Linked DNA regions of Blastopirellula sediminis. Each later gene encodes a partner of the first gene's protein in a complex. Links are inferred from orthologs where the notes say so. Each region holds a gene or a part of one and is shown on either strand. Other genes may lie near its edges.

Evidence for each region.
Region 2: the proteins of trxA (region 1) and LOC68_RS00505 are in contact, whole or in part, in a crystal structure (PDB 1F6M), measured with the Escherichia coli proteins. The link is inferred for Blastopirellula sediminis from one-to-one orthologs.

The regions. Positions count from the first base shown.
Region 1 is NZ_JAJKFT010000010.1:1,120,502-1,130,520, forward strand. What follows is about bases 2,612-5,323. They hold trxA (thioredoxin), read right to left. Parts: upstream 4,272-5,323; coding sequence 3,951-4,271; downstream 2,612-3,950. Other genes in these bases: LOC68_RS16165 (hypothetical protein), read right to left, coding at 2,612-3,701; arsC (arsenate reductase (glutaredoxin)), read left to right, coding at 4,473-4,817; LOC68_RS16180 (PSP1 domain-containing protein), read left to right, coding at 4,991-5,323. Outside these bases: hypothetical protein, read left to right, coding at 269-1,144; hypothetical protein, read left to right, coding at 1,496-2,368; more of hypothetical protein, read right to left, coding at 2,409-2,611; more of PSP1 domain-containing protein, read left to right, coding at 5,324-5,905; Minf_1886 family protein, read left to right, coding at 5,960-6,457; hypothetical protein, read left to right, coding at 6,454-6,618; co-chaperone GroES, read left to right, coding at 7,393-7,680; prenyltransferase/squalene oxidase repeat-containing protein, read left to right, coding at 7,846-8,961; TNT domain-containing protein, read left to right, coding at 9,095-9,751; PstS family phosphate ABC transporter substrate-binding protein, read left to right, coding at 9,855-10,019. UniProt on the Escherichia coli protein: Participates in various redox reactions through the reversible oxidation of its active center dithiol to a disulfide and catalyzes dithiol-disulfide exchange reactions.
Region 2 is NZ_JAJKFT010000001.1:110,323-120,625, forward strand. What follows is about bases 99-3,094. They hold LOC68_RS00505 (NAD(P)/FAD-dependent oxidoreductase), read right to left. Parts: upstream 2,124-3,094; coding sequence 1,074-2,123; downstream 99-1,073. Other genes in these bases: LOC68_RS00500 (divalent metal cation transporter), read right to left, coding at 99-949; rpsB (30S ribosomal protein S2), read left to right, coding at 2,570-3,094. Also shown: more of divalent metal cation transporter, read right to left, coding at 1-98; more of rpsB, read left to right, coding at 3,095-3,304; tsf (translation elongation factor Ts), read left to right, coding at 3,418-4,266; pyrH (UMP kinase), read left to right, coding at 4,452-5,207; frr (ribosome recycling factor), read left to right, coding at 5,429-5,989; glycerophosphodiester phosphodiesterase, read left to right, coding at 6,191-6,937; peptidylprolyl isomerase, read left to right, coding at 7,139-8,986; aminotransferase class I/II-fold pyridoxal phosphate-dependent enzyme, read left to right, coding at 9,203-10,303.

The DNA.
Region 1 (10,019 bases):
CATAAAATTTGAAAAAGAGGTGAAGTTCTTCCCTCAACCCCCAACTGCAACGAGGCGAGAAGAGTCGGAAAGTCGTTGCGATTTGGAATTTGGCAAAATCTAGGTCGGATAGACAAATTTTGGGTGCAATTCATTAGGAGCTTTTCGATTTCTCGACTACCGTAGGGATTCCTCGAAATTCCCTGGAAGCTCAATAGGTGTTTTCGACCCAGTAGTTTCGGGGGAACTCGTCTTTTTCTTACTCAAGACCCTGCGAAGAAAATTGACCATGAAGGTGATGATCGTTCGACGTTTGGCGATGACGTTCGCTCTGCTCGCTTCCCTTCCTTTTTCGGTTGGCGCTTACGCCGCCGAAACCGCGCCGGCTCGCGCCGCGGAAGGGGAAGAAGTCAACATGTTCAAAGCGATCGATCAGGGCGTCATCGACGTGAAGTTCATTCCGATGAACGCGGAACGCGGAACTTTCATCATCACGAATAAGACCGACAAGAAGTTGAAGGTCGAAATGCCTGCGGCGTTCGCCGGCGTTCCGCTCGCCCAATTTGGCGGCGGCGGATTTGGCGGCAACCAAGGTGGCGGCGGCTTCGGCGGCGGTCAGGGCGGACTTGGCGGCGGCGGTGGCGGCGGTAACCAAGGCTTCGGCGGCGGCGGCGGCGGTTTCGGCGGCGGCGGTGGCGGCGGCTTTGGTGGCGGCGGCGGCTTCGGCGGTCAAGGCGGCGGCGGTGGCGGCGGTTTTTTCAACGTCATGCCGAACAAAACGCAGAAGGTCAAAGTCGACGGCGTTTGCTTGGATCACGGCCTCGAAGATCCGAATCCGAAAATCCCCTACGACGTCAAACCGATCGAACAGTACACGACCAAACCGGGCGTCGGGACTTTGTTGCACATGCTCGGCAGCGGCAAGATCGATCAACGCGTCGCCCAAGCGACCGCGTGGCACTTGAACAATGACATGAGCTGGGAAGAGCTGGCCGCCAAGTCGATCAAACATCTCGACGGCCGCGTCGAACCTTACTTCTCGCGAAAGGAAATCGCGACCGCGATGCAAGCTTCCGAGTTCGTCGTGAAGTACGAAGCCGAAATGAAAAAGACGCCGGCGCCGAGCGAATCGCTGAGCGAAAGCGTCTCGACCGACGCCAAATAAGCGTCGCTGCAGAATCAGCAATCCTCCGAAAAGCCTGGCCTACGTGGTCAGGCTTTTTTCATTTCTTGGCGACTGCCGTTCCAAACAAGCAAAATGGAATGGAAAAGACGATCACAACCCCATCCGTGGTGGGGTTATTGCGCTTTTCGCGCAGTAACCGCCAGAGGTGGGACAATTCTACTGCAAATCGCTTGGTCGGGAAACAAATCTCGATTAGTCTAAAATTTCACTACAACACTCGAGCGCACTCGTGTTCGCGAGCGCCCTCAACGCATGGCAGTTCGGCCTGCGAACTCGTCATCATCTTCTCTCTATTGGAACCAGGCGCCGCAGACAGAGGAGCTCTTTCGAATGAAGGTGCAATTTTTTCAGCGATTGGCGACATCCTTCGCCATCTTGGCCACTCTCGCTTTTTCCTTTCCGGTCGCTGCGGATGACGACTCGACGGGTCGTTTCGCCGAGGCGGAAGAAGTGAACATGTTCAAAGCGATGGAAGACGGCATCATTGACGTCAAATTCATCCCGATGAACTCCGAAAAGGGAACGTTCATCATCACGAACAAGACCGCCAAGAAGTTGAAGGTGGAAATGCCTGCGGCGTTCGCCGGCGTCCCGCTCGCTCAGTTCGGCGGCGGCGGTTTCGGCGGTCAAGGGGGCGGCGGCTTTGGCGGCCAAGGGGGCGGCGGCTTCGGCGGTCAGGGTGGCGGCGGTAACCAAGGCTTCGGCGGCGGCGGCGGCGGTTTCGGCGGTCAAGGCGGCGGCGGCTTTGGTGGCGGCGGCGGCTTTGGCGGTCAAGGCGGCGGCGGCGGCGGATTCTTCAACGTCATGCCGGAAAAGACCCAGAAAGTGAAAGTTGAAGGGGTTTGTCTCGACCACGGTCTGGAAGATCCGAATCCGAAAATTCCGTATGACGTCAAGCCGATCGACCAGTACACCACCAAGCCTGGCGTTGCGACTTTGTTGCACATGCTCGGCAGCGGCAAAATCGATCAACGCGTCGCCCAAGCGACCGCGTGGCACTTGAACAATGACATGAGCTGGGAAGAGCTGGCCGGCAAGACGATCCATCATCTCGATGGCCGCAGCGAATCTTACTTCTCGCGGAAGGAAATCGTCACTGCGATGCAAGCTTCGGAATTCGTCGTGAAGTACGAAGCCGAGATGAAGAAGGCGCCCCAGCCAAGCGAATCGCTGAGCAACAGCGTTTCGACTACCGCTCGCTAGAGTTCTTCTCGATGACAATCAAAAAGCCTGGCCCTTTGGGTCAGGCTTTTTTCGTTTCCGCCGGAGAAACTCGCATCTTTTGCGACAGTCCCCGTTCGGCGGCGGCCAAGCGGGCCGCCTGTTTTTCGAGGTCTTCGTGCCGAACCGACAACCATTGTTGGAAGCGGCGATACTCGTCGGCGATTTCGGTCCGACGCTCTTCGAGCCGAGCGAGCAGATCGTTGACTTCATTTTGACGGCGTCGCCAAATCGCGGCGGCGTCTTCATGCGACTGGCGAATCTTCACTCGCAGTTCGGCGGTCCGTCGAGTCAATTCGGCGGTCGGCGTATGTCGCATCAGTTCAGGCCAGAGTTCCGCAACGACCAGTTGCGATTCGAGCGCCTCGCGATGTTTCTCGCGTAGTTCCTGTTCGATCTTTTCAACCGCGGCCTGGCGCTGTTCAAGGCGCGACTGTCGCTGGTCGAGCTGGGTCGCCATCTCGATCAGCTCCGCTTCGCCCCGTTTGCGGGCCTGCTCTTGCAGTTCGCGTTGCCGCAAAACCTCCATTTCCCACACTTGGCGTTCGCGGGCCAGTTCGGCTTGTTCGCGACTATAGACGAGCGCGTCGCCGGCTTGGCCTCGCTCGGCGTCGGCAAGTTGCGCGGCGATCTCGTCGAGTTCGGCCAGGCGCTTTTCGAGCGTCTGCTGACGCTCGTCCAGTTGTCGCTCTCGGTCGCGGATCTGCGCCGAGAACTTTTCGACCGCCGCTTGTTGCCCTTTCACTTCGGCCAGCTTGCGATCAACGGCGCGCCGTTCGGCCGTCGCTTTTTCTTCGAGCGATTCTTGCGTGATCCGCAACTGTGCGGCGCTCTTCGCCAGGCGAGCGTCTTCGCGCTTTTGCGCGCCGCGGGTTTGTTCGAGTTTGGCCGCTTGTTGATCGAGCTTCAGAACCTGCGCTTCGATTTCGTTCTGGCGATCGTTGAGCGCGGCGTCGCGCTCTGCGAGTTCGCGTTCACGGCGATCGAGCAGTTTGGTTCGTTCGGCGAGCGCGGCCGCATGTTGATCGACGCCGAGTCGTGCGATGCGGGCCTCGTTATCGATCGCCGCCATCTGCGATTGCAGTTGCGCTTCGCGGCGCTCGAGTTCGGTCCGTTGCTGGCGAAGAATGTTCGACAACTCTTCCAGATGACGGCGCTGGGCCGGCGAAAGTTCGAGCGGTTCCAGCTTGGCGACGATGTCGTCGTCGGTCATTTCTTTGGCGGGCGCTGGCGTAGCCGGAGCGCTGCTTGGCACGTGCGGACCATCGACGCGCATCGCATCGACCGACTTCTTTTCGGCCGGCGATTCGGGCATCTGCTCGTTTCGTGTTTTGCGCTGAGTTGCCATGAGGCGATCGACGAGTTAGCTAGCGTTACAACCGATAAAGTCCTCCGCTCCTAATTTGACATCGGCAGTTTTCGCCATCGACATTCAATCTGGTTCGTCCTGGTAAACTTTTGCGCATAAAAAAAGGGAGACCGGGGTCTCCCTTTTGCGCTTTTTGCTATCGCTGCTGTCGCCAGCATCGACGCTTTGCTTGGATCAATTGGGCCTTAGCCCCAATTAAGCCTTCGCGCTGTCGATCGCTTCTTGCAACTTGGCTTTCGGCTGCACGCCCATGAACTGCGAGACGACCTGGCCGCCTTTGAAGACCATGACCGTCGGGATGCTCTGAATGCCGTACTTGCGAGCGAGGTTCGGGCTTTCGTCGGTATTGACCTTACCAACCTTGGCGCCGCTTTCGTATTCCTTGCTGAGCTGGTCGATCACCGGGGCGAGTTGACGGCACGGACCGCACCAAGGGGCCCAAAAGTCAACCAAAACCGGTTCGGCCGACTGCAACACTTCCGTCTCAAAATTGGCTTCGTTAAATTCCATCGCCATGGCGAATCATCTCCACAACCGTAAAATATCTTGTTCCAAAGCGCCAACGATCCAGGCGCTTCTGGCTTTGCTGGCAGAAACCGCTCAATTATAGGTAGGGGTGAGGGGGTGTCAACGAACCCGACTCGCCCGCCAATTGATCCTAAAGCGGTCTGCAGCATGCGTTTCGTGCGTCTGCGGCGTTACTTATTAGGATGCTCTATGTCTTCCCAGGTTACGATCTATCACAATCCGCGCTGCCAAAAGAGCCGCCAAACGTTGGAACTACTGCGATCCCATGGGGTTGAGCCCAAGATCGTCGAGTACCTGAAGTCGCCGCTCGATGAAAAAACGCTAGCAAAATTAGTGAAACAGCTCGGGGGGGACGCGAAGCTGCTGGTTCGGGAAAAAGATTGGCGAAAGCTCGGATTACCGCAACCGGCTGATTCGGAGGAGATCCTGCAGACCCTGGCGGAACATCCTGCGCTGATCGAGCGTCCAATTGTCGTCAGCGGCGGAAAGGCCCGCTTGGGACGGCCCCCCGAGAATGTGTTGGAATTGCTGTAACGCTTCCGGCGGTTTCTACCCGCGGTTCTCGCATTCCCCTATCCGGTACGGCTATAGTAGACTTGTCCGCCGGAATTCGCCCCTTACGCGGCGCGTTCCCTTTCCTGACGATAACCTTCGAGCGCCGTCGACTTGCTGGTCGCGGCGAGCGTCGAAAAACATAGAAACGGCTGATGGCTGATTACGTAGTCCGTTACGGGTCGATGCGTCTGTTAGGCGTATTTTCGGCACGAGCGAAAGACGAGTTTCAAAGAGACGAGTCGGTCATCGTGCGGACCAAGCGCGGCCTGGAGAACGGAACGGTGTTGTGCGCTGCGACCGACCAAGCGGTCGCGATGCTCCCCGATCCGACTCGCGGCCACATCCTTCGCGGGATGACTGCGGAAGACGAAAGCGAAATCACGCATTTGCGGAACAACTCGTCGCGCGAATTCGAGTTGTGCCGCAAGTTCGTGGAGCAATTGCAGCTCGACATGCAACTGGTCGACATCGAGCACTTGTTCGGCGGAGAACGGATCGTCATTTATTACCTGGCCGAAAACCGGGTCGACTTCCGTGATCTGGTGAAGTTGCTCGCCGCCGAGTTCCATACGCGGATCGAGATGCGGCAAATCGGCGTTCGCGACGAAGCGAAACTGCTGGCCGACTACGGCGACTGCGGCAAACCGGTTTGCTGCAACACGCACTTGTCGGAGATGCCGCCGGTCTCGATGAAGATGGCCAAGCTGCAGAAGGCGACGCTCGATCCGACCAAGATCAGCGGACGCTGCGGGCGACTGAAGTGCTGTCTCCGCTACGAATACGATACGTACGAAGAACTGCAGCGCGAGCTGCCGCCGATCGGCGCCGACGTCGTGACGCGCGACGGACGAGGAAAAGTGATCAATCAAGAGATCCTGGCCGGTCAGGTTCTCTTGCGAATGGAAGATAATCGCACGATTCTGGTCGACGCCGGCGAAGTTTTGTCGGTGGTCAAAGCGGCCCCGCCGCAGGCGAAAAAACGCCGAAAACCAGACCGAGGCGAAAATACATCCCAAAATAGAAGTAACGAGTCGTCTCCGGACGATGATGCATCGGCGGGCGAATAGCGCCCCGCCGTATTGCACCGCAATCCAACCTTTCGCCCAACCACCACGTACGCCATGACTGACGAAACCTATTCCGACTTTATGCGGATGCTGAAAGATGATCCGCGATTTAAGCTGGAAGCGTACCAGTTTGTGCGCGAAGCGCTCTCCTTCGGCCAAAACTACTTCGAGCTGAATGACGAGGATGAGGAAGACGACGATCTCGCCCTCGACGAAGAGGAAATGATCCTCGACGACGACGAGTTCGACGATGAGGATGACGATCCGGAGTGGCAGGAACAGGAACGTCACCTGACCGGGCAGATGCTGTGCGAAGCGATCCGCAACTTCGCCCAACAGCAGTACGGCCTGATGGCCAAGACGGTCCTCAACAGCTGGGGCGTCGAGACTACCAGCCACTTCGGCGACATCGTCTACAACCTAATCGACATCGGCATGATGAAGAAGTCGCCGCAAGATCGCCGCGAAGATTTTGACGGCGTCTACGACTTTGAGGACGCATTCGTCCGTGATTTCCGGATCGAAGTTACCGAGGAATCTTCCCCGCGATGAGTCGACCGAAGAAAAAATCGCCGCCGCCGGCCGAGCTTTCTCCCTACATGCTGCCGACCTGCGATCCGCCGCAGGCGCATCCGAAGGTGATGCGGTTTCTCTTGGTCCTGATGGCCGGCTGGCTGTTGTTTCTGGTCGCCATGGCGTCCGACAAGCTGTAGTCGGAAAGCGATGCAGCCGGAGAAGGGGAGCTAAAAAAGAAGCCGCCTTCGAACGCGCATGTGGGCACGCTCCAAGGCGGCATTCGATGCAACCGGCGTCGCGAACCAAGGACCTGAGGTCCCATTAGCGTTCGCAGTTAAGCGCTCGCTTGATTTCGACGCTCCGGATCGATCCTAGGTTGAGGATCTGCCGAAAACGCCTCCTAGCCGAGACTCGCCACAATTATCGAGGAAAGGGAACATGTGGCTGCGACTAATCGTCGCGGATGGGCGAATCGCGATCAATCAAGCGAGCAGAAAACCGGCTGCTCGTGGTGGTACGACGTATCTCCGTCGTCCCGACGGCAATCTCGCGCATCCCTTCGCGTCAACTAACTTATGATAAGGTCTCCCGTCAGCGGGCTTGTTACCCAATGGCGGAAGATCCGGACGTGACGCATTCTTTTGAGAGTTAATTTTGACGTTGCTACGGTTTGAATCCTGATTTTCAGGATGGCCGTTTCGTTTTTCGACATCGCCAAAATTGTTACTGCCTGAAACGTCAACCTAGCGAAACCGACACTTGAGTTCAAGCAAAAACTGAGAGATTCTCGCCAGCCGGGGGGTCTTTTCCTCGACTTGATACTCCCGCGGTCAGATGCCAGAATCGTGGATTGCCTCTTTTAACGCGCAGACCCCTATTCGCTGCGCCCGTCCATCCCCTTGGATCGGTAAGAGAACTCGCGAAAGAAGATCGATCGCGACTTTGCGCCCTGTATGGAGTTCAATCCAAAGATGAAGATCGTTCCCCTTGGTGACAACCTCGTGGTGAAACGTCTCGACGCCGAAGAGACGACCGCCGGCGGCATCGTGCTTCCCAACTCCGCTCAAGAGAAGCCCAAACAAGGACGCGTCCTCAGCGTCGGCGACGGGCGACTGCTGTCCGACGGCAAGCGGGCCGGGCACGACGTCAAGGAAGGGGATCGGGTCTTGTTCTCCTCGTGGGCAGGAACCGAAATCAAGATCGGAGATCAAGAGTTGTTGATCATGAGCGAGGCTGAGATTCTCGCCGTGCTCGAATAATCCCTACAACTAGAACTTGCTGGCCTCCAACGCCGGCGGTCCTAGAATGGAAGCGTCCCTCCAGAAAATCGGGGTGGCAGGCCAGTCACCGATTACGCCGGTTTCCGAGCGGAAACAATCCCAACATCCGCTCCCAGGTACTTTCATTCCAGAAGAGGAAATTTGATGCTTGCTCTTTTCTCACTCCGTCGAGGACTGGCCATCGCTGCGCTAGTCGCGTTCTGCTCGCCGATCCTGGCTGCTGACGACGACCGCGCCGCCTACGACAAAGCGATCACTTCGGCCATTAACTATCTAGCCGGACAACAAAACGAAGATGGTTCGTTCGGCGAAGCGTCCCCAATCGGCGTGACCGGGCTTTGCACGGCCGGCATTCTTTCGCATGGCCGCACCGCCGACGATCCGGTCGCGAAGAAGGCCCTCACCTATTTGGAATCCCAGATCAAGGAAGATGGCGGCATCTACGCTGAAGGGAGCACCCACAAGAACTACGAAACGTCGTTGGCCGTTCTGGCGTTCGCCGCCGGAAACAAAGATGGCCGCTACGACAAACTGCTGGCCGGTACCGACAAGTTCCTGAAAGGGATCCAGTGGGACGCCAGCGAAGACAAAGAAGAATCGGATACTTTCTACGGCGGCGCCGGTTACGGCGGTCACAAACGTCCTGACCTGTCGAACACCGCATTCATGATGGAAGCGCTCAAAGCGACCGGCACTGGTCCAGAAGACGAAGCGATGAAGAAGGCGCTGATCTTCGTTTCGCGCTGCCAGAACCTCGAATCGGAACACAACACGTCGGAATTCCCGGCCAAGAACCCGGACGGCGGTTTCTATTACACCATCGCCGCCGGCGGCAATAGCCAAGCGGGCGAAACCCCCAACGGCGGTCTGCGGAGCTACGGCTCGATGACCTATGCCGGTCTGAAGAGCATGATCTATGCTGGCGTCGACAAAGATGACCCGCGCGTCAAAGCCGCTTCCGAGTGGCTCGGCAAGCATTACACCCTGCACGAAAACCCGGGCTTGGGCCAGCAAGGCTTGTTCTACTATTACTTGACCGCCGCCAAAGCGCTGGACGCTTTTGGCGAAGAAGAGTTCGGCACTGCCGACGGCGCCAAGCATCCGTGGCGCGCCGAGTTGCGAAAGGAACTCCTCGGACGACAACAAAAGGACGGCAGCTGGGTCAACGAAACGACCCGCTGGATGGAAGGAAGCCCGGTGTTGGTTACCGGTTACACCTTGCTGGCGATGGAGTACGTCCAGCCGGAAGCGGGCAAGTAAGCCGCTGCCATCAAGCAATTGAACTTCAAAACATGCCAGGTTCCGCCTGGCATGTTTTTTTGTACGCTCTCCCCGTCGGCCGGCTAAAATCAAACGCTATCGACAGCTCGCCTCACGAAAATCGAATCTGCTCATGCGCTACCTCTCGCCCGCCAAGCGTCTTTCGCTCGCTCTACTCCTTCTCGTTTTGCTTTCGGCTTGCGATCGCCAGGCGGTCGTTGATTCGAAGTGGACCAATCCCAACGGCAGCATCCGCTGGCCGCCGGACGAAGGTTTTGCAGGGAAGCCGGCCGATGTGGAAATCGCCGCCGGTGTGCAACTTGAGCGATGGGGCTATCCCGGCGGCACGTTCGTTTCCAACCTTGGCGTTCCTCCGGCTGATCTTTCGCTCGCGCCGGGGACGCTCAAGAAACCGCACTACGTTTATCGCGTTCTCAAACCGCTGCCGGCGCTCGAAGGAAAAGCGGCGCCTTGGTTCGGTCAACCTGGCGGCGGCGTCCAGTACGATTTGGTGAAGTCGGTCGAACATTGGCTGGAGCAAGGATTTCTGGAAGTGGAGACGCTCACGAGCGACGTCGAACAGATCGTCACGACTCTGGAAGAAGCGGCCGCCGCCGAAATCATTTCGCTCGAAGGAGGTTTGCCCAACGAAGCGCATTGTCTCGAGCAACTCGCCGACGGCACATGGAGCACCTACTACAGCGAGCGAGGCCGACGAACCGGAATCAAAACGTTTGCGACGGAGGAAGAAGCCCGCGATGATCTGTATTCCAAGTTAAGAAATGAATGATGAGGCGGCCGGCGATTGGAAATTCCTTGAAACGTCCACGAATTGCCTATAAATTCAGACACCTCGCCCGAATCGCCCGGCGCACTTTCTCAAGGTTGATCTCATGACTCGTCGCTCGACTTTGCTGTGGATCGCTCTCATCACTTTCTGCGCAGGGCAAACCGCCGTCGCCCAGACGCAGGTCGATCCGAACTTGCCGAAGTACAAACCCCAACAGGGAATCTCCGGCACGATCAGCAGCATGGGGTCGGACACCATGAACAACTTG
Region 2 (10,303 bases), on another replicon or contig:
TCACCACGCAGCTGGTCACGATGATGTAGGGAATCGCCATGCCGGTCGACAAGTCGAAGCGGGCCAATCCGCGGAACGGGCGATCCCAACCGCGAGCCAACATCGAGTAGGGAAGCAAGAAGGTCATGTTGATGCCGACCGCCGTCGCCGCGGCGCCGATCATCACCGCGCTTTGGTCTTTCACGATGCGGTTGCGGAAGAACTCGCGATGGGCGTCGCTCGCCTGGTCAACAAGCAACGCTAGGTTGCCAGTCGGTGAGCTAAGTTGGCTGAGGTCCGGAATGAACCCCGCGAAGATCTCGCCCCAGTTGAGCACCCCTTGGTACGCCATCAACGCAACGACCCCGAAGAAGCAGATCACAACCATCCCAACCAACAGCTTCAGCAGGACGTCAAAGATCTTCGCGCCGGTTCCGCCGCGCGTATTGAGCAGCACGACGAAGCCGCCGGCCAGCAACAATATGATCGACACGACCCATTTCGAGGTAACGCTGCCGTCAATTAGATCCGGGAGCAGGTTCTTATCGAGCGCGTCATAGCAGAGCGAGAACTGCGGCATGATGAAAATCATGTTCGCCAGGCAGGTCGCGATTACCCAGCCCCAACCGAGCGCTGGGTTGATGTGATCATTGATTTCGCCGAACGGCTTTTTGCCGGTCGAGAGGGTGACGTAGCTGATCGCCGAGAGCATCACGACCCCCATGATGATCGCCATCAACTGCAACCAGAGCATGTTGACGCCGCCGAGCGAGCCGAGATAGAGAGCGCCAGCGAGCGATCCGCCGCCGAGCGTGATCGCGCTTTGCAGCCAGCCTGGACCCGAAAGGCGAACGAACGCGAACAGCGTCGCCATCGTCCCCTTTTCGTGAGCTTCCTGCAAGATTTCTCGGTCTGTCTGAGCGTGTTTACCCTGGGGCGACGACGGAGCGGGAGCGTTCGATTCGGACATGGGTTTGGGGCGGAACTCGTGGTGACGGAGAAGATCGTGAGGAGGGTCTAGTGTAAACCGCATTGAATCCCGCTTGTAGCGCCTTCCAGCGAAGGCGCTACATTTTTCTGCGAGAGTTTACGGTTTAGTGGTGACCTTGCGCGGCCAGATAGCGCTCGGCGTCGAGAGCCGCCATACAACCGCTACCCGCGGCGGTGACCGCTTGGCGATAGTTGTCGTCGGCGACGTCCCCTGCAGCGAAGACCCCTTCGACGCTGGTGTTGGTCCGGAACGGAACCGTCCATTTGAGGTAATTCTTGTCGTTCATTTCCAGCTTCCCTTCCAGGAAGTCGGTGTTCGGCGTGTGGCCGATACCGAGGAAGAAGCCGGTCGCGTCGTAGACCTTCGACGAATCTTCGACCACGTTCTTCAGGCGAGCGCCGGTCACGCCGTTCTCGTCATCGCCCAGGACTTCCTCGACGACCGAGTTCCAGACGATCTCGATTTTCGGGTTTTTCTCCGCTCGTTCGGCCATGATCTTCGAGGCTCGCAGCTCATCGCGGCGGTGGACCAGATAGACCTTCGACGCGAATTTGGCCATGTAATCAGCTTCTTCCACCGCCGAGTCGCCGCCGCCAACGACGATGCAGGGCTGACCGCGGAATCGCGGCAACGCGCCATCGCAGACCGCACAAGCGCTGACGCCGCGGTTTTTGAACTTCGCTTCCGACGGCAGGCCGAGGTAATTCGCCCGGGCGCCGGTCGCGACGATCACCGAGTGTGCCTCGATCGTGTCCCCTTCGCGCGTCGTCAGGCGGAACGGGCGAACGTCAAAGTCGACTTCGACGATGTCGTCGCCGATGATCCGGGTGCCAAAGTTCTTCGCCTGCTGGCGCATCAGCTCCATCAGCTCCGGACCGCTGACGCCATGTTTCATGTGGGGGGCCATGTACTGGCGGAGTTCCGGTTCGATGGCGTTATCGAGGTATGCGCTCAGGTCGCCGGACGGAAAGCCCGGGAAATTCTCGACTTCGGTCGTCATCGCCAGCTGACCGAGCGGCCCGCGACCAACGTCAAAATGTTCCTGGAGCGGCGCCCCTTCAAAGACGAGAGGTTGAATTTCCGCTCGGGCGGCGTAAATCGCCGCTGTCCACCCGGCAGGCCCACTTCCAATGATGACGACTTTCTCGGCCACGAAATCGACTTTCTATAATTAAAAGTAATAGTTGGCCCCCTCGGCCATAACATAGCCATCGCGTCATTATAGGGCTCTGGTCCTGCTCGTCCACTGCATGTCAGGGGCGCCGGTTGACGATTTTCGCCCTCTTTGGTAGGATCAGCCGCTTGTTTTCGTCCCCTGCAAGCCGCAGGGGAGCATAATCACCGGGAAGAGGGCCGACGGCCCGAAGCCGGAACATGTGGGAAACGTCTTTCAAGCTGTCGATCCGCTGCTGGCGAAGTGAGGCGGATCGGTCAGGAACTGTCGACTTATCGGACAGATCTGCGGCCTGAGAGATAAGAGTATCGCTTCGCAGAGGCTGAACCTTCGCGGGTCATCGCTTCTCCGGCATTAGTAGGCGCCGGCATCGCTCAGTTGATTCGCATCGTTTCCTGGCGGTCCCATTTTTAAGGAAAGCCTCTATGTCTTCTGACGGAAGTGCGAACTCCGTAATTAAAGAACTGGTCGAATCGGGCATCCACTATGGTCACCGCACCAGCCGGTGGAACCCGAAGATGGCGCCGTACATCTACGCCAAAAAGAACCAGATCCACATCATCGACGTCCGCGAAACGATCCGCGGCCTGCTGCGTGCCAAGAAGTACCTGACCCAGGTCTCTGAAGGCGGCTCGCTGGTCCTGTTCGTCGGCACCAAGCGTCAAGCCGGCGCCGCGATCGAACGTGAAGCCGAACGCTGCGGCATGCCGTTCATCAACGAACGTTGGCTCGGCGGTACGCTGACCAACTTCCGCACCATTCGTAGCCGTCTGACCCGCTTGGAAGAGCTCGAATCGATCCTGGAAGGGGACGAACTGCACAAGTACTCGAAGAAGATGCAGTCGTCGCTCGCCCGCGAACACCGCAAAATGTACCGCAACCTCAACGGTTTGCGCACGATGAATCGCCTGCCGGAAACGCTGGTGATCGTCGATCCGAAGAAAGAACGCAACGCGATCCGCGAAGCCCAATCGCTGGGCATCACGACTGTGGCCCTGACCGATACCGACTGCGATCCGGACGAAATCGATCTGCCGGTGCCGGGCAACGACGACGGTATCCGCTCGATCGAACTGTTCGCCAAACACCTGGCGGACGCGGTGATCGACGGCAAGCACAACGTCGCGATGAAGGGCAAAGACGCGGTTCCCGCTTCGTAATTGCGGAGTCGATCCTCGCGCTGATCAAAGATTCAAGGGAAGCGAGTAAGCTTACTCCTTCCCTATTACGTGAAATTCAATTCTGACGACGACTAAATCTCGGAGAATCTGATATGGCAGGAATTTCGGCGGCTGCGGTGAAATCACTCCGCGAAAAGACCGGACTTCCCATGATGGAATGCAAAAAGGCGCTGACCGAAGCAGGCGGCGACGAAGACGGCGCGATCCGCTGGCTGCGTGAAAACGGCGCCGCGATCGCCAGCAAACGCCAAGATCGCGTGACCGAATTCGGCCGCTTTGGCGTTTATGCGGACGTCGCCAAGGGCGTCGGTGCGATGGTCGAACTGAAGTGCGAAAGCGCCTCGGTGGTCCAGCTCGACGACTTCATCGCCCTGGCTGACGACATGGCGAAAGTGCTGGCCGAAGGGCCGGGCGCTGCGACCGCCGAAGATCTGTTGGCTCAACCGTCGACGATCAAGCCGGGCCAGACCCTGGGCGAAGTTCGTGACGACCTGTTCAACCGCGTTCGCGAAGTCTTCAATGTCGGTCGCATGATCCGCATCGACGGCGCTGCCGGCGGTTACAGCCACAACAGCACCACTGTCGCTGGCGTGCTGATCGAAGTCGAAGGTGGGGACAACGAAACCGCCAAAGACATTTCGATGCACATCGCTGCGATGCGTCCCTCGGCTCTGACGGTTGAAGAACTCGATCCGAAAGTGGTCGAAAACGAACGTTCGATTCTGACCGAAGCGGCTCGTAACGAAGGCAAGCCCGAAAAGATCATCGAAAAGATGGTCGAAGGTCGTCTCCGTAACTTCTACGCCGAATCGGTTCTGCTCGAACAGCCGTTTGTGAAGGATGATAAGCAATCGGTCGGCGGCTATGCCAAGAGCAAGGGAATGACCATCAAACGCTTCATCCACTGGAGCCTGGGCGAAGACGCTTCGGCCGAAGGCTAGTCCTTTCGGCGTAGTCCGCGATAAAGAAAATTGAAAAGCCCTGCTCGACGTAGCAGGGCTTTTTTCGTTCTTGTCCGACTTCCATCCATCAATCCGGGCGCATCGACTGTGCGGCGCACTACGTTTCCGGTAGAATTCCACCGACGAATTCGGCTTCTCCCCTTTATTTTGCCAAGGTTCGCCGCATGACCCAACCGGATGCTCTTTCGCCGCAGTTTTCCCGTATCGTTCTCAAACTATCCGGAGAAAGCTTTTCCCACCACGGCGAACGCGGGATTGCCATGGATGAAGTGGTCCATATCTCGCGGCAAATCCACCAGGCGTCGCAGCTCGGCTGCCAAATCGCGGTGGTGATCGGCGGCGGAAACATTCTCCGCGGCGGACAATTCAAGAACGAAAGCGCCATGATCCAGGAGGCGACCGCCCACTATATGGGGATGTTGGCCACTGTCATCAACGGTCTGGCACTGCAGGACGCGCTGGAATCGCTCGGTTGCGAAACGCGTCTGACGACCGCGATTCGGATGGACGGCGTCGCGGAACCCTACATTCGCCGCCGCGCGAAGCGTCACCTCGAAAAGGGCCGCATCGTGATTCTGGCTGCCGGAACCGGTAGCCCGTTCGTCACGACTGATACCGCGGCCGCTCAGCGAGCGCTCGAATTGGAAGCCGATATTCTGATGAAAGCGACGCGAGTCGACGGGGTTTATAGCGACGACCCCGAAAAGAACCCGCACGCAATCTTCTATCGCAACTTGGACTTCGCCACGGTTCAGGCGCAAAACCTACGGGTAATGGACTCGACCGCGATTACCCATTGCCGCGAACATGGAATGCCGATCTTGGTGTTCAACTATCGTATCGACGGGAACATTCAGCGAGCTGTCATGGGGGAACATGTCGGCACGTTGATCTCGCCGGAACTGCAACCGGTGAACTAGCGTTCGCTTGATTTAACGCACGGGAGTCAGCAGCGAACTTATTGGGCTTATCCAATTTGCCCTGCTCCCGTCAATAGCGGCGAATTTCCTGTTAGGACAACTCTAACGGAGCCGCATATTTTCTTCCGGGCTAAAGTAAGGTAGCCTTATGAAGATTATTCACGACGCAGGGCGTCGTTCTAGTCTGCTGGACACCTCAAATTCAATCGTGGGACCGAGCCATGAGCGCTGACAACATTACGACGGAAGCGGAAGATCGCATGGAGAAAGCGATCGAGCATCTGAAGAACAATCTCTCCGGCATTCGCACCGGCCGCGCCAACCCGGGCCTGGTCGATTCGCTGCGGGTCGAAGTTTACGGTTCGCTGCAACCGATCAAGCAGATCGCTTCGGTCAGCGTTCCGGAACCGACTCAGTTGCTGATCCGTCCTTACGACACCGGGGCGATCAAAGACATCGAGAAGGCGATTGTCGCCAGCGACTTGGGGATGGCGCCGCAAAGCGACGGTCGCGTGATTCGCTTGAACGTCCCTGCGTTGTCGACCGAAGTTCGCAAGAAGCTGGTCGCTCGTATTAAAGAGCTCTCGGAAGAAGCGAAGGTTTCGATCCGCAACGTCCGCCGCGACTGCAACAAGTCGGCCGAGACCGCCGAGAAGAACAAGGAGATCGGCGAAGACATCCGGGACGATATCAAGAACGAAATTCAGGAACTCACAAAAAAGTTTGAAGAAAAAGTGACGGAATTGGCCAAGACCCGCGAAAACGAAGTGATGGAAGGCTAACTTCCCACGTAAAATATGGCGGTTCGCCAAGGTCGCGGCGCTCACTCGGGTGCTGGCGACCTTTTTTCGTTTACGTGACCTCAAGATGAGATCGACCCGATGCTTCGTTTCCAGCGTCCTTTGTTTTCCTTGATTCTCGCCGCAGTGGCGTTTGCCGCCGGTTTTGGTTTTCATTCCCAGGTTTCGGCGGGAGACGCCAGAGTGAATCGGATCCTCGAAACGAAAGAACCGCTCGTGATCGGGCATCGTGGCGCTTGTGCGTTCGCTCCCGAGAATACGTTGCCTTCGTTCCAATTGGCGATTGATCAAAAGGCGGATCTGGTCGAGCTCGACTATTACCTGAGCTCAGACAAGGTTGCGTTTTGCATCCACGACAAAACGTACGACCGGACGACCGACGCCAACAAGTTATGGAATGAGAAGAAGACGGAGATCGCCGCCAAGAATTGGTCGGATGTCGCAGCGTTGGACGCGGGAAGCTGGTTTGACGCCAAGTTCGCCGGCGTGAAGGTTCCGACCCTCGATCAAGCGATTGAGACGATCCAAAACGGCAGCGTCACCCTGATCGAACATAAGCAAGGTGACGCCGACTCGCTGGTCAAACTGCTCAAAGAACGAGACTGGACCGAAAAGCTGGTTGTCCAGTCGTTCAATTGGGACTTCGTCGCTCGTTGCCGCGAACTGGAACCGACGCTGGCGATCGCCGCCCTCGGTAGCGACAAACTAACGGCCGAGCGGATCGCCCCGATCGTCGACAAGGTCGACGTGATCGCGTGGAACTACAAGTTCGTTGATAAGGCGGCCGCCGCGATGGTTCACAAGCACGGCAAGAAGCTGTTTGTCTACACGGTCAACGATCCGAAGCAGGCGAAAGAGTTGGTTGACCTCGGCGTCGACGGCATCATCACCGATCGACCGGCTGAGATCGGCGCCGCGATTCGCAAATAGCAGCTGTGCTAGCAGCAGTAAGAAAATAATTGGGACGGCGTGAGTGATCGCGCCGTCCTTTTTGTTGCGCTACGCGAATCAATCTTGACCTGATTCGCAATGAGATCTATATTCCCGCGCCCTAACTTGTTAGGGATCGACCCGCATGGACGCAAACTTTAGAAAAAATCGATCGATTTTCACAGAAGCAAGGAGGCGAGTGTGACTACGTTTCGAAACGCCCATCGAGCAACCTGGGCCATTATTGCGGGCGGCTTCGTTCTGGTCGCTGTCGGCGTGATCGCCGTTCGCAATCTGGGAGGCGAAAACAATGCCGTCGCCCAGCAGCCGCAAGCTGGCCAGGCCGCACCGGCCGCCGCTCCGGCGATCAAAACTGTCGCCGTCGTCAATCGCGAACCGATTACCCGCGATGAACTGGGACGCGAAGCGGCTCGTCGCTTTGGCGAAACCGTTCTGGAAAGCGTCATCAACAAACGCCTGATCGCGGATGAATGCCAAAAGCGCAACATCACGATTACGTCGACTGAAATCGACGCCGAAATCGAAAACACCGCCAAAAAGTTCGGCCTGTCGGTCGACAAGTGGTTCAGCCTGCTAAAGGACGAACGGAACGTCACGCCGGCTCAGTACCGCAATGACATCGTCTGGCCGACGATGGCCCTGCGTCGCTTGGCCGCCAATCGTTTGGAAGTGACCCAGGATGAGCTGAACGAAGCCTGGGAATCGCAATTCGGCCCGAAGGTGAAGTGCCGCATGATCTCGGTCAGCGATCGCGCCTTGGCCGAAGAACTACGTGCCAAAGCGGCCGCCAATCCGGAAGGTTTCGCCGACATGGCGAAGGATTTCTCGGAAGATCCGAACAGCGCCGCCGCTCGCGGTTTGATTCCGCCGATCAGCAAGCACATGGGCACCCCGGAAGTCGAAGACCTGGTCTTCGCCTTGAAAGAAGGGGAAGTCTCGCAGGTTCTCTTTACCGCGGGTCAGTACCTGATCTTCAAGTGCGAATCGCACTTGCCGCCGACCGAAGTCGACGCCGCCAAGCAGCCGGAAATCGCCCAACGCATGGTCGAAGCGATTCGTGAGCACAAGCTCCGTTCGTCGGCCGGCGACGTTTACGAAGAGTTGCAAAAGGTCGCCAAGATCCAAAACTTCATGGAAGATCCGACCGGCCAGCCGAATCCGGATGTGATTGCGACCCTCAACGGTCTGCCGATCATGCAGAAGGATCTGGAAGAAGAATGCATCACGCGTCACGGCGTCGAAGTGCTGGATGGCGAAATCAATCGCCGCGTCCTGCAGCAGGCCCTGAAGTCGCGTAACCTGGACGTTACCGAGCAGGACCTGAATGACGAAATCAGCCGTGCCGCTGACTCGTACGGCTTCCTGAAGAAGGATGGTTCGCCCGACTTTGAAGCCTGGCTTGAGGAAGTGACCAAGGAGCAGAACATCTCCGTCGAGGTCTACGTTCGTGACGCCGTCTGGCCGACCGTCGCCCTGAAAAAGCTGGTCGCCGAGAAGATCCAAGTCACCGAAGAGGACGTCCAAAAGGGCTTTGAAGCCAACTATGGCGAACGCGTCCAGGTTTTGGCGATCGTGCTCGACAACCAGCGTCGCGCTCAGGAAGTGTGGGATATGGCCCGCAAAAACCCGAGCGAACAGTTCTTCGGCGAACTGGCCCGTCAGTACTCGATCGAGCCGGTCTCGAAGAACAACGATGGCCAGGTTCCGCCGATTCGCCGCAACGGCGGTCAGCCGAAGCTGGAAGAAGAAGCCTTCCGTCTGCAGCCGGGCGAGCTATCGAGCATCGTCAACATCGGCCGTCAGTCGCTGATCTTGAAGGCCTTGGGCCGGACCAAGCCGACCATCACCGACATCAACGTCGTCCGCGACGAACTGGTGAAGGACATCCACGAGAAGAAGATTCGCCTGGAAATGGCCAAGGCGTTCGACGAACTGCGGGAAGAAGCCCAGATCGACAACTTCCTGGCCAACACCACCCAGATGGGTAAAAAGTTGGAAGCTGCCGCCCGACAGCAACCGACTCGTTAATGCCGAAACTTCTCCAGAAGTTCTGCAAATCTTGGAAGCCCCGACCAGCGTCGGGGCTTCTTTTTGTAGGTCGAGGCCGAACCTGAGGTTTACGCAGGGTATCCTCCGCTCAAGTCGTCCTTTCCTACTAGGTTGCCGATTCTTAGAATTAACGTTTCCGCGGCCGATTTCCATTTACGCATTTGCCGCTATGCGGCGTTTATCAGGTTTAGGTCCATGAGCTCCGAATCCGGCCACCCCATCGGTGGCGAGACCCCCTTTAAAGTCGAATATGCGCAGCGCGTTTACCGCCTGCCCCCTTACATGTTCGGCCGCATCAACGCCTTGTTGTACGAAAAGCGGGTCGCCGGACATGACGTCATCGACCTGGGGATGGGGAACCCGTCCGATCCGCCGCAAGAATTCGTCATGGAAAAGATGTGCGAAGCGGTCCGGGACGAGCGGAACCATGGCTACAGCAAGTCGAACGGCATTCGCAACTTGCGCCGTGAAGTCGCCGGCAAGTACCTGAAAAAATACGGCGTACGCCTGGACCCTGAGTCGGAAATTATCGCCTGCCTTGGCTCGAAGGAAGGTTTCTCGCACATGTGCCTGGCGATGATGGGCCCTGGCGACACCGCGATTGTGCCGGCGCCCTATTTCCCGGTGCACACCTATGCCGTCGCCTTGGCTTCCGGGAACGTCATCGCGCTCGAAGTGGGCGATAGCGAGAAGTTTCTCCAAAATATCGCTTACACATGCGAACACCTTTATCCGAAACCGAAGCTGCTGATCATCTGCTATCCCCACAACCCGTCGACCGTGACGGTCGAGCCCGAGTTCTTCGTTGAAGTGGTGAAGCTGGCGAAGCGGTACGGATTCATGGTGATTAGCGACTTCGCCTACGCCGATATCGCCTTTGACGGTTATAAGCCTCCCAGCTTCCTGTCGGCGCCTGGTGCGTCGTCGGTCGGCGTCGAATTCACGACGATGAGCAAGGGATACAACATGGCGGGCTGGCGCGTCGGCTTCTGTGCCGGCAACGCCGAAATGATCAAAGGTCTCGCCACGATCAAGGGTTACTACGATTACGGCATGTTCCAGGCGATCCAGATCGCCGCGATCGTTGCTCTCCGCGAAGGGGACGCCGCGGTCGAAGAACAGAGCCGCATTTACGAGAGCCGCCGCGACGTGCTGGTCGACGGCCTGACGCGACTCGGCTGGGGCGTGACGCCGCCAAAAGCTGGAATGTTCGTCTGGGCGAAGATTCCGGACGTCTGGATGCAGCGGATGAATACCATGGATTTCGCCATGATGCTGCTGGAAAAGGGTGACGTC